One region of the Peribacillus simplex NBRC 15720 genome, then DNA from elsewhere that is predicted to be linked to it. Evidence: riboswitches for the same ligand, from Rfam matches in the RefSeq annotation. Region 1 holds a riboswitch; each other region holds the start of a gene.
What was found. A riboswitch is a leader RNA that binds a small molecule or an ion and turns the genes downstream of it on or off. The one in region 1 is predicted to bind S-adenosylmethionine.
Positions count from the first base shown of each region.

Region 2: linked by a shared signal. The riboswitch ahead of BS1321_RS24340 (bifunctional homocysteine S-methyltransferase/methylenetetrahydrofolate reductase) and the one ahead of BS1321_RS05630 (Fur-regulated basic protein FbpA) in region 1 are both predicted to bind S-adenosylmethionine.
Region 3: linked by a shared signal. The riboswitch ahead of BS1321_RS01045 (Na+/H+ antiporter NhaC family protein) and the one ahead of BS1321_RS05630 (Fur-regulated basic protein FbpA) in region 1 are both predicted to bind S-adenosylmethionine.

Region 1 covers NZ_CP017704.1:1,208,595-1,212,853, reverse strand. The annotation lists gene thiD (bifunctional hydroxymethylpyrimidine kinase/phosphomethylpyrimidine kinase) at 1-538, opposite strand, end outside; gene thiW (energy coupling factor transporter S component ThiW) at 507-1,034, opposite strand; gene tenA (thiaminase II) at 1,044-1,733, opposite strand; TPP riboswitch at 1,823-1,928, opposite strand; SAM riboswitch class I at 2,087-2,191, shown strand; gene BS1321_RS05630 (Fur-regulated basic protein FbpA) at 2,368-2,556, shown strand; gene BS1321_RS05625 (aspartyl-phosphate phosphatase Spo0E family protein) at 2,812-3,006, shown strand; gene BS1321_RS05620 (GNAT family N-acetyltransferase) at 3,075-3,581, opposite strand; gene BS1321_RS05615 (GDSL-type esterase/lipase family protein) at 3,801-4,259, shown strand, end outside.
Region 2 covers NZ_CP017704.1:5,023,709-5,027,967, reverse strand. The annotation lists gene BS1321_RS24340 (bifunctional homocysteine S-methyltransferase/methylenetetrahydrofolate reductase) at 1-1,817, opposite strand, end outside; SAM riboswitch class I at 1,922-2,020, opposite strand; gene BS1321_RS24335 (MOSC domain-containing protein) at 2,132-2,782, opposite strand; gene ku (non-homologous end joining protein Ku) at 3,299-4,141, opposite strand.
Region 3 covers NZ_CP017704.1:210,980-215,238, reverse strand. The annotation lists gene hutG (formimidoylglutamase) at 1-294, shown strand, start outside; gene BS1321_RS27245 (hypothetical protein) at 660-815, shown strand; gene BS1321_RS01050 (SOS response-associated peptidase) at 876-1,547, shown strand; SAM riboswitch class I at 1,870-1,977, shown strand; gene BS1321_RS01045 (Na+/H+ antiporter NhaC family protein) at 2,167-3,483, shown strand; gene BS1321_RS01040 (chromate transporter) at 3,770-4,259, opposite strand, start outside.

The sequences.
Region 1 (4,259 bases):
TTCCTGCTGCATGGCCTCCTTTAAGTAGAACGGCTTTGGGACCCATTTCTTGTATCGAAATGCATGCCCTGTAGAAATCTTGTTCCGTCCGAATCGACAAACCTGTAAGTACTTCCGCTTCCGGTACATTTGGGGTTACAAGTGTTGCAAGCGGAAGCAAATCCATTTTTAAGGCAGAGACAGCTTTTTCGTCGAGCAAATGGTGGCCGCTTTTGGAAATCATGACAGGGTCAAGGATAACGATGGCAGGCATGAAGGTTTTAAGGGACGCAGCGACTGTTTCCACTATTTCTTTTGATCCAAGCATGCCTATTTTTACTGCATCGACAGGAATATCTTCAAAGATAGCAGCAATTTGATCTGATATGATAGCTGTTTCAATTGGCTGTACTGAACGGACTTCCATTGTATTTTGTGCGGTTACGGCTGTGATGGCAGACATCCCAAAGACACCATGTGCAGAAAATGTTTTTAGATCCGCTTGTATTCCAGCACCGCCCCCTGAATCAGAGCCTGCGATGGTTAATGCTGTTTTCATAAAAAAACCCCTTCATATAATTATTTTTTAGAAGTATTTTAAGTAATATGAAAGCTAAAATCGCACCTGCGAATGAACTGAGCATAAAAGCCGGTAAAAAACCAAAAAGAGCAGCTTTTTCTCCCAATAGGAGGATGGCAAGTGGATAACAGGCTAGGGAACCGAGAATGCCGGTCCCGATCACTTCCCCTAAGCAAGCGAATTTTAAGCTTTGTGTTTTTCGATAAAGGATGGCAGCCAAAAGTGCACCGATCATGCTGCCGGGAAAGGCGAAAATTGAACCGGTACCAGACATGTTTCTAATGATGGATACTAAAAAGGCTTGAGTCACAGCATAAGCAGGCCCTAATAGAACGGCAGTCAGGACATTTGCCAGATGCTGAATAGGAAAGACCTTTGCAAATCCTGCAGGGATGAAAATAAATGAACTGGTCAGCGTCGTTATAGCCGTGATCATTGCAGTCAACGTCAGTTTCTTGATAGGATTTATCATCATGTCAACGACCTACAGTGGCCAATCCTGCTCATTTTGAACCATATCCCAGAATAAATATTCATATCGGGAAGTAACCAAAAAGTGCTTTTCTAATCTAAGAAGTTCCTTTTCTGGCATCCCTTCCGTCAATTCTTCCAACAAAGCGATCAGCCACTTGTGTGCTTCCCCGAATTCAGGAGATGAATAGGACCTTATCCAATCTGCATAGCGATTGTTCTCCAATGCTGCTCCATTTTGTTCTTTTAATAGCAAACCGATTTCATAATAATCCCAAGCGCAAGGCAGGAGACAGGCGATCAAGTCTGCCAAAGTCCCATGCTGAGCTGCATTTAGCATGTAACCTGTATAGGCTAGAGTGGTTGGAGTAGGTTCTGTATCTTCCAATTCCTTGGAACTGATCCCGAATTCGGAGGCATAATGCCGATGAATATCCATTTCCACTTGAAGGGTTTCATTTAAAATACTCGCAAACTTTGCCATGGTTTCGATGTTATGAGCTTTGATGACACCTAAAGCAAAGAGCTTGGAATAATCCATGAGATAGATATAGTCCTGCTTCAGGTAATAGGCAAATTTCTTTTCAGGAAGAGTGCCGTTTCCAATTGCCTGGACAAAGGGATGTGAATGGTTCCTTTTCCAAATCTCTTTTGCCCGTGCATGCAGTCTATCACTGAATGTTTCTAATTTAGTATTCTCCATTGTTCATCCTCCTTTAGAATGGATCCCCTTGTAAATAAAAAAACCCGTTCCTGAATACGGAACGGGGTAGATGGATATAGCCTGTAAATGGACGATATCATCCACTTCCCTCCGCCGGTATGAGCCGGTTCAGGTTCAAAGGGTCCGGAACTAATTCCATCTCAGTCTTAAAAAAAGACTCCCCTAGTGGTGTGAATTGTATGTAATTACTGACATCATATCAGAAAGACAAGAAAATGCAACCCGTATTTGAAAGAGCAATCACTTTATGTCCAGGAAAAAAGGGAGAACCAGGTAATTGACTTTTGATGATTATTAGGATAAAATCATGTCTACATCATTTATATATCGAATTCTTATCCAGAGAGGTGGAGGGACTTGGCCCAATGAAACCTCGGCAGCGGACCCGTTTTGGGAACTGTGCTAAATCCAACAAGCGTATGCTTGGAAGATAAGAAGAGCCGTACGGACACTGTCAGCCTCTTCTTGAATTAGAAGGGGCTTTTATTTTTGGGAAATAACGTTTAGTGACATAATAGAAAAGGTATATATAATTTGGTGAAAATCAAACAAGTTGATAAAGTTTAGCTATCTAGAAGCAGGCTCTAGGATGACTAGGAAAGGAGCCATTTACATGGCAGAATTATTTAAGAGGATTGAACAGAGGAAGGCAAAGCTTATTGAAGAGTTATTGGCTAATGGAGTATACAAAACCTCTGATGAAAGGCACCTTTATGATGCCCCATTAAAAGTACTTGAAGATGAATATAAGATTGTTATAAATAGACCTAATAACGAGTCACCTTCTGAATGGATGACATAGTAAGTGATGGACTATATTTTGGGTTCTTTGATAAGGGATATGATGTAAGCATTCGCAGTCTACACTAGTGGGTGCTTTTTTTGCGTTTAATAGAAAATGACATAAAATATACATAATTAAAGAATAAAATAGGTTATTTGTCACATTTATCCTATAAAATAACACATTTAATTTCTGAAAAATAGTTGATTTTAACTAGTAGTTTCATTATGATGAAAGTGTAAAAATATTGAATAAATGGGAGGTGACTATATAATGCCTTGCCGTAAGGTAACTATAGAAAAAGTAGAAGAGAAGAGACAAGAAATGATCAAATTGGCAGCAATTTACGGCCTAACAAGTCTGCTAACTGTTCAAGCCAGTCAAGAATTGGATACGCTATTAAATGCGTTAACAAGTAAAAGAGATTCTGAATATTTTTCCCTCCAGAAAGCATATAGGTATTTTTAAATTAGCCAATTCGACCTCGATTAATCTGAAAAAGCTACTGCTCAAGGCAATAGCTCTAAAGAATTATATTAAATATCGACACGTTTACCAAGAATGATCAAATCCCTCTCAATGCCATCCAGCTCGGCAACTTGAGGTAAATGTGCCCATTCTTCAAACCCGAACTTTGAAAAAAGCTTAAGGCTTGGTATATTGTGAGCGAAAATGAAACCCAATAGAGTCTTAACACCTAATTTTGGACTCAATTCAATTGCCTTTTGAATCGAAATTTGACCGATTCCTTTTCCCCGGAAATAATCATCAATATAAATGCTGATTTCGGCAGTGGAATTATAGGCCGGTCGGCCATAAAAGGATTGAAAGCTCATCCATCCAGCAGTTTTCCCTTCTATAGTAATGATATATAGCGGTCTACTTTCTGAATGATGTTCCTCAAACCATTTAACCCTCGATTGGACGGATACAGGTTCCGTATCTGCCGTGACCATTCTTGAAGCAATTGTCGAATTATATATTTCAACAATTCTGGGTAGATCAGATAGTTCTGCCTCACTAAACTCTATGTGTTCTTCCATGATTAAAACTCCTAACTATCATTTATTCAATCTCCAGAATGAAGGGAAATCCCGTTTTTTGTTAAGGGACGGTGAATGACACCCAATCCATTGAAAGTTTTATATTATCATACACGCTTAACTCTTTATCTGACAATTCTTTTTTTATGTTAAGACTGCAGATTTTTTGGGTATGTAAAAGATTAAATGCTTCTAGTAAAAAGACAAGAGGAGAACCAAATGAAAAAATTGGCAGGTTTATTGATTATAGTACTAGTTATATGTTTTGCTGCATATGAATTTCAGGCCTCGGAGTCGGAGGATGTGCAAAGGGTGATGGCTTTTGGAGATTCATTAACCTATGGAAAAGGGGATAAGGACGGGGAAGGATATATAGAAGGTCTGGAAGATGAATTGAATAATCCGGAATCGGAACAAAAAGTGAGTTTTTGGAATTACGGTATAAAAGGCCAGGAAACGGATGGGGTGATGAAACAGCTTGATGATTACCGCATTAAAACGAAACTTGATGAAGCCGATACTTTCATCGTTTATATTGGAACGAATGACTTGATCAATAGTAATGGAGGGGACTTGGAGAAAATAAGTGACCGAAAAATCAATGAGGGTAAACGGGAGTATATCAGCCATCTGAATAAGATTACATCAACACTGATAGATGCAAACGGTAAAGCGGAT
Region 2 (4,259 bases), 1.8 Mb from region 1:
TTACTATCGACTTTTCTAATATATTTCGTAAGTTCCGCCGTCATTTCATAGCGAAGGAACGGAGTGATTAAATATATGCCCTTGAATTTTTCCCTTGCAGCGTCCACAAGCTCTCGTGCGATATTTACCCCTTCAATCCTTGACTTTACAGGGTCATCCCCCGCTAAAGCCATTGCCCTTCTAACATTATCAGGCAATTTGATTCCTGGGATCTCATTATGGATGAATTCGGCATTCCTTGTGCTTGTCAAAGGCATGATACCGATGAAAATCGGGGTATCTAAATGTTTTGTAGCCTCATATACTTCCTCGATCTGCTCCACCGAATAAATTGGCTGCGTCAAAAAGGATTGAGCACCGCAGGCAATCTTCTTTTCCATTCTCAGTACGGCTTTATCCAAATATTTCACATTGGGATTAAAAGCTGCTGCAATTTTAAAATTGGCCCGTTGGCCCAAACTTTGACCAGAATAGGAAAGACCTTCATTAAATTGTTTGACCATGCTTATTAGGTCAAAGGAAGATAAATCATAAACCGAAGTGGCACCCGGGAAGTCCCCAATTTTTGAAGGGTCACCGGTGATGATCAATATTTCGTTCAGCCCCACCGTCTGCAGACCCATTAAATGTGACTGCAGGCCAATCAAATTTCGATCACGGCATGTTATATGCACCATCGGCTTTATATTCAATTGGTTCTTCAGTAAATTAGCAAGTGCATCATTCGATATCCTTGGTGAGGCAAGTGAATTATCCGCTAATGTAATGGAATCGACCCCTGCTTTTTTCAAAACCTCAGCACCAGTCATGAAGCTCTCTATTCCCAGCTTTTTCGGTGGATCAAGTTCAACAAGAATCGTCCTTTCTGTTTTGGCCTTTTCGTAAAGGGGAAGTTCCAATTCTCTGTCGTTCACTTCAATTATTTCTATTTCGCGGGATTTCGTAAATTTCTCTTTCACGGGAGCCAAACTTCCAATCGCATTCTTTACAGCTTGGATATGCAGTGGAGTCGTTCCACAGCACCCTCCTATGATCGTGGCACCTTGCTCACGAAGTTCCAGGGCACTTGAACCGAAATATTCCGGCACAGCTTTATAGACGAGCCTTCCATCCACATAATCCGGGAGGCTGGCATTAGGATAAATGGCAATCGATGCTTGCTTTGGCAAACTCACTTCTTCCAATGCGCGAATCATATGATGTGGACCGAGACGGCAATTCACCCCGACAACATCGGCACCCAATTGCTCGAGTTTTTGAAAGGCTTCATTTAAATGGATTCCATTTTGAAGATTGCCAAGTTCATGCATTGAAACATTTGCGATGATCGGCAGTCCGGTTTCATTTTTAACGATTTGCAGGACGGTTTCCAGTTCCTCCAAGTCATAAAATGTTTCCAAGAGAATCCCATCAGGGTTTTCCATCAGCAGACTGTATAGCTGTTCACGAAAACCCCGTTTTATCTCTTCCAAGCTTAAATCCGATTTCCTGATACTCCGCTGTGCCCCTATGGTACCGAAGACATATGCCTTTCCTTTTGCCGCTTTTTTAGCAAGAATGACTCCCTGACGATTGATTCTGCTCACTTCATCTTCAAGTCCATGCCGTTTCAATTTGTTGAAATTGGCTCCGTATGTATTCGATTGAAGGATATCTGCACCAGCTTCCAGATAAGCACGATGGATGGACTCTATTTGATCTGGGTTCGTGCAGTTTAATTCCTCATAACATTGATCGATGCCATTAGAGTACAGTAAGGTCCCCATTGCCCCTTCCCCAACCAGCATTCTTTCTTTAACTTCTTTACGAAAATTCATCATTACACCCTCTCTCAAAAACAATCCTGTTTTTGTCGTATTCTAAGAGTATGAGAGAAAAGGAAAAAAAACCTTCTCAAAGAAGAAGGTTTATTGAAACATTCTCCTCATCTATCAAGCTCTGCTTGCTGGATTTAGCACCTTTGCCTAAGCTGGTTGCTGAGGTTTCTTCGGGCCAGTCCCTCCACCTCTCTCGATAAGATCCATTTATATAATTTTCACAAGATTTCAAAATTTGATTATACTTAATTTACATTAATAATCTGTCAATTTCAATACCTGATCGACATTTTTTTCACTTTTGCAAAAATGATTCAATCTTTTGCAGCTTGAACCCTCTTCAAGATCCTTTGTTTCCAGTCTTCCGCTAACGAGTCTAGTGTAAGTAAAGCATTTGCTCCTTCAAGTCCATCTCGTTTATGAAGGATTACCTCTGCTGCATAATGAACTGAAATTTTTTCTTGCAAACGATCTATTAGCACAATCTCGTTTTGTTTATTTATCGTTCCTTCTTGAAGTACTCTTGCAAAATAACCAGTGAAACTCGTTTTCAGCACGAGTTCCAAAAACTTAGGTTCTTGATTGAAGTGGGAAATGGTCGAACAAGGTATCCTCCCCTGGTTAATTTGAACAATCACATTGCCTATTTGATATATATCGCCGATATACGTTGTTTCTTCCCTCATCCCCGCTATGGTTAAATTTTCACCGAATGCAGGGATATCCAGCTTTTTAGAGAATTTTTCATTCCATAATGAATAATGCTCAAAGGGGTAAAAGCACAAAGCCCGATCAGGACCTCCATGGAACTTTACATTACCTACCCCATCACCAATTATGCCTGATTTAGTCACAGTCACATTATCCTTTGCTTGTTTATCCATGGCTGAAAAGATATCGATATTCGAAAAAATATCATGTTTCGGCTTCCCGGCATGAAGTGATTTGATTATTCCATTTTCCATTTTGCATCTTCCATTCATATTTAATTTATATCATCCAATATGTATAAATTATACTAAAAATCCATTTTATCCTGTAGTTTTTTTTAAGAATATAGCAAATCTGAATATGCAAAAACCACATGAGCTGTTAAATGGGCGAAATATCATTGATTTCCAGAAAAATTCATATGTTAGTTTCAGTAATTTTGTTGCTATTTCAGAATTAAATATGGTAGAATATGAACACAATATATAGTCGAAAACTACAACCGTTCGCCTATATGTTGATTTTCACGATTGAATTCCTCATTGTCGCTCTTTAGGGAGCGAATTTTTTTGCCTTCATTTCCATCCATCATTTTCTTTTAATTCCATTCAGTTCCTTAAATCGTGATCCACCTACCTATTTGTACTTTCCTTCCCTATGTAATTCTCTCCCTGTAAAGTCACTTTCATTACCTTATTAGAAGGCAAGACCCCGGGCTATAACAAGCAGAAAGCCGAGCGACATCATACGTCTTCCGCTCAGCTTCCTGTTTAAGCTTGTTTCTTTTTTTTCGGTGCCGCTTTCTTTCGGGTCGTCTTTTTCTTTTCCGGTTCATCATGTTTCGTACGGTCAATGGATGCCTGTAATGCCTCCATTAAATCGGTTACATTGTTGGAAACTGGTTCTTTTGTTTTGGCAGTAATCGTCGTCTGTCCCGTTTTCTTTGATTCAATCAATTCAAGTAACGCGGTTCGATAGTCATCGGTGTATTTTGTCGGATCGAAAGTAGTCGTTAATTGATCTATCAATAGAACGGCGGTATCGATTTCTTTTTTTACAATGGTATCATTGGCAGGGATATTCGGAACATCCGCTGTGGAGCGAACTTCATCCGGATAATGAATCGTTTCCATCACCAAGGTATTATCAACGACTCGTATTACCGCCATTTGTTCTTTAGAGCGAATGATGATTTTCGCTAACCCTACCTTATTCGATTCCTTGAGGGCCTGCCTCAAAAGGGAATAAGCTTTTATCCCTCCGTCGTTAGGGGACATGTAATAACTCCGATTAAAATAAATGGGATCTATTTCTTCAATTTTAACGAAATCCACGATTTCCACGGCTTTTTCTTCGTTTTGTTTTTTCAGTTGTTCTAGTTCATTGTCTTCCAATACAACAAATTTTCCCTTTGTATACTCAAAAGCGCGGACTATATCATCCTTCCCCACTTCCTTCTGGCATACCGGACAAACCTTTTCGTATTTAATCGGTGAATGACATTCCTTATGCAACGTCCTTAAAGAAATATCCTTGTCCTCCGTTGCAGCATGAAGTTTGATCGGAATGTTCACCAAACCGAATGATATGCTCCCCTTCCACATCGTATGCATATTCGTCACCTCATAACTTATTTTTAAAGAGAAGAACAATTTTATTATTCCACTTTGTTCAAAAAAAAACGAAAAAACAATTGCCAACTCTAACACTTCGTTTTTTTGGCAAAATAAT
Region 3 (4,259 bases), 1.0 Mb from region 1:
AACGAAATGGATGAAACTAAGCGGCGGATAAATGAATTCGTTAAGGAAAATGACTACATTATTCTTACATTATGTACGGACGTTATTGATTCAGCCTACGCACCTGGGGTAAGTGCTCCATCGCCGTTTGGACTGAATCCGAAATTGGTCCGTGCCATTATTAGGCATATCGTATCGAATGAAAAGATCCTCTCCTTTGATATCTCGGAAGTGAATCCTTCGTTGGACGAAAATAATAAAACCGTTACATTGGCAGCACATTTAATAAATGAGGTTTTGCTGCATTTTAAATAATGAATGGACTTGGAATAGGGGCAACTCCAATTTGGTTCTTCTAGAAGAGCGTGCCTTTTCGTACCGACTGTTGGGGCTTGCCTCAATGCTATCTCCATAATCAAATTATCAGTATTGAATCGAATAACCTTTGACAGTGCCCAGATTGTCCATGAATCATTCATGGACAGTCTTTTTTACGCCTCCTTTACAAGGAGTTATGGTCTCAGGCATTGCCTCGTTCGACTAACCCTTAGAAGTATAAAGGAACCTCCATGCGGCCTCTCCATTAGAAGATTGACCATGACTCTTCCAAAGTTCAATACTGATACTTGGGGGTTTTTGGTTTATAATAACAACCATCTAGCCTTTTGAGGGGGGATTACATGAATGAATATAAAGTAACGGTCAGGAATGGCAGTACCTTAATTTTGTCGGAAATCATTAAAGCTGAAGATGAAAGAGAAGTCCTTGGCACTCTTTTGATTTCCAGCGAATTATTTAATCAACCATTTACCGACATCAGGATTTTAGAACGCTGATTTGTGCCTGCCTGTTCCATTTGTTACACTGTAATAAATCTTAATACGGTAGGCGATATTATGTGTGGACGTTACACCCTTTTTACTGACATTGAAGAAATAAAAGAACGGTTTGATATTCAAGGATCATTTGATGGGGAATACCAATTCAGCTACAATATTGCTCCCTCCCAATCCGTGCTCTCCGTCATTAATGACGGGGCAAGGAATCGACTTGGATATCTTAGGTGGGGACTCATTCCTTTCTGGGCAAAAGACGAAAAAGTGGGCTATAAAATGATCAATGCCAGAGCGGAAACCATTGCAGAGAAAGCAAGCTACAAGAATGCGTATAAGAAGAAGAGATGCTTGATAATTGCTGACTCTTTTTATGAATGGAAGAAGACACCAGAGAGAAAAATACCGATGCGAATAAAACTGAAGAACCATGCTCCATTTGGAATGGCCGGTCTCTGGGAATCCTGGAAATCTCCTGAAGGCATCAGCATCTATTCGTGCTCCGTTATAACAACCGTTCCTAATGAGATAATGACCAGCATTCATGATCGTATGCCTGTTATCCTTAAACCAGAAGATGAAAAAGATTGGTTGAATCCATCCATTAATGATCCTGCATATCTGCAACAGTATTTAAAGTCATTCGATTCGGAACAGATGGAAGCATTTGAAGTATCGACTGATGTGAACTCGACTAAAAATAACTCACCTAACCTAATACAACAAATTTGCTGAGAGGTCATTAGACCTCTTTTTTATATTAGTTCCGTCCCAAAATGGCTATATTTAGGTTTTATTCAAATATTACAAGAGTTTCATTATTGAAATAAACTGATTAACTGCACATGTCAAGATCTCTTTATAATCATTAAGGAGTGTATGTGAAATACTATAAAACTAAACCTTGCGAAAATAGACAAAATGCTGTACTCTTATATTTGCTTTTCAATACGACTTTCGATGTCACTTTCACAAACTCAGATGGTTTCGGCAAGTTTCCAGCCTGGTACTTTTTTGGTAGACATCGTAATATTTGATAAATTATATAATTTAGATCTTCTTATCAAGAGAGACGGAGGGACTGGCCCGAAGATGTCTCGGCAGCAGACTTAATAGGAGTGCTGTGCCAAATCCAGCAGGCAGATTTTCGCCTGAAAGATAAGGAGGGTGTTTTTTATAAATTAAAAGACCTCTTCTTGTTGTTTAATAGAAGGGGTCTTTTTTATGCCGACAGTTTTTTAGCTATAGCTCCATGACTGGATAATCAAGTTCAAATTGGTGTTATTTGCGAAAACCATTAACAGAATAATAGCTGTGACACAAGTCATGGGAAAAATAAAAAGAGGTGTTCATCATGAGTGCAAACAATAAAGGGAATCCATGGGCATTGATCCCATTTGTCGTTTTTTTAATTTTATTTATAGGGTCCGGAATCATCACTAAAGATTTTTATTCATTTCCGGTGATTGTAGCGATTTCAATTGCATCAGCAGCTGCATTGGCAATGAATCGGAAAGAGACATTCAATCATAAGGTTGATATCTTCTGTAAAGGTGCCGGGGACGCCAATATTATGTTAATGGTTATCATTTTCCTTTTAGCAGGCGCTTTTGCCGAAGTTGCAAATGGCATGGGGGCAGTTGAGTCAACGGTTAATCTTGCCTTAGCTGTTTTTCCGCAAAATCTATTAATGGTAGGGATTTTCATTATTGCTTGTTTTATTTCTTTATCTATGGGGACAAGCATGGGAACGATTGTTGCCCTAGCACCTATTGGGGTTGGAATTAGTGAGCAAACCGATATTTCGCTTGCCCTTTCAATGGCGGCCGTTATTGGTGGTGCGATGTTTGGGGATAACCTTTCCTTCATTTCGGATACGACAATCGCTGCAGTTCGAACTCAGGGAACGAAAATGAAGGATAAGTTTAAAGTGAATTTTTTCATCGTTTTACCTGCGGCCATCATCACATGTGCCATCCTTGGAATTTTAACGATGGGTGAACAAGCCGACATCTCCCAGCATTCTTATAATTGGGTGAAGATTCTTCCATATCTTTGCGTATTGATCACTGCATTGGCAGGAGTCAATGTGTTCCTGGTCCTTTCCATCGGAATCGTATTTGCCGGAATTATCGGCTTGGCGGATGGAAGTTATCAACCGTTGGGTGTTATTCAAAAAATCGGAGAAGGGATGGCGGGAATGTATGAAATCTCTTTCCTAGCCATTTTAATTGCAGGCATGGTAGCTGTAATCAAGCATAATGGCGGAATCGATTATCTTCTCCACCTCGTGACCCGAAACAGCAAAACAAAAAAAGGGGCGGAATTCAGCATTGCCGGGCTTGTTGGTTTGACGAACCTTTCCACGGCAAATAACACAATTTCCATTATCATTGCCGGGCCACTTGCCAAAAATATTGCTGAAAAGTATGGGATTGATCCACGTAAATCGGCGAGCTTGCTTGACGTTTTTGCCTGTTGCATCCAGGGGTTGATTCCATATGGGGCACAACTGCTTGTTGCAGCAGGGGTAGCAAAGATTTCTCCGATAAGCATCTTGCCGTATTCATATTACCCAATACTAATTGGACTTTGTGGAGTCGTTGCCATCTTGATTGGCTATCCGCGATTTCAGCCGGTAGATGATGAAATGAAGAAACGTACTTCTTAAAATGAGAATAATAATGAAAAAACACCCTGAATCATTGGATGCAGGGTGTTTTCTGTATGGGTGACAAAACATAAGCAAAAAAATTATTCAAAAGTCATCCTCGCTCTTATGTCAGTATAAGGGTTCCTCAGTGTTCAGAAACTAATCAAGGCCGTCTTCATCTAAACTGGAAATTCCAATTCATCTGCTTGGTATTTCTTTAATTTATGGTAAACAATTTTTTTCATTACCAAAATAACTGCTTAATTCCGGTCCATATTGATAATGGTTGTGTGTGCGACATTTGTCATGAATAGAGGACTACACCAACTAAACCAGAAAGAATAATTACATAGGCTGGGTGCCAGCGTAATTTCATTAGGGCAAATAACGATAATCCAAAAACGAGTAATAAGCTTATCGTATGCCATGAAAAGTACGGTGCTATCATATGATTGGAAAGTGCTAAACTGATCGCTGCAAAGAGGATTAAACTAGTGACAATGGGTCTTAATCCATAAAACATGGATTGAATAACTGGATAATGATTCAATTTGCTGAAGAAGGTGGCTATAACGGTTACGAATATAATAGCAGGTAGCAAGATTCCGAGAGCAGATGATATGGCTCCTGCTAATCCAGCAGTCGAATAGCCAACGAGAATGGCACTATTGGCGGTGACAGGTCCTGGGGACATACCGGAAATGGCGATTATATCGGTAAATTGTTGTGTCGTCATCCATCCATGCTGTGAGACTTCCGATTCTATTATGGGAATCATGGCGTATCCGCCTCCA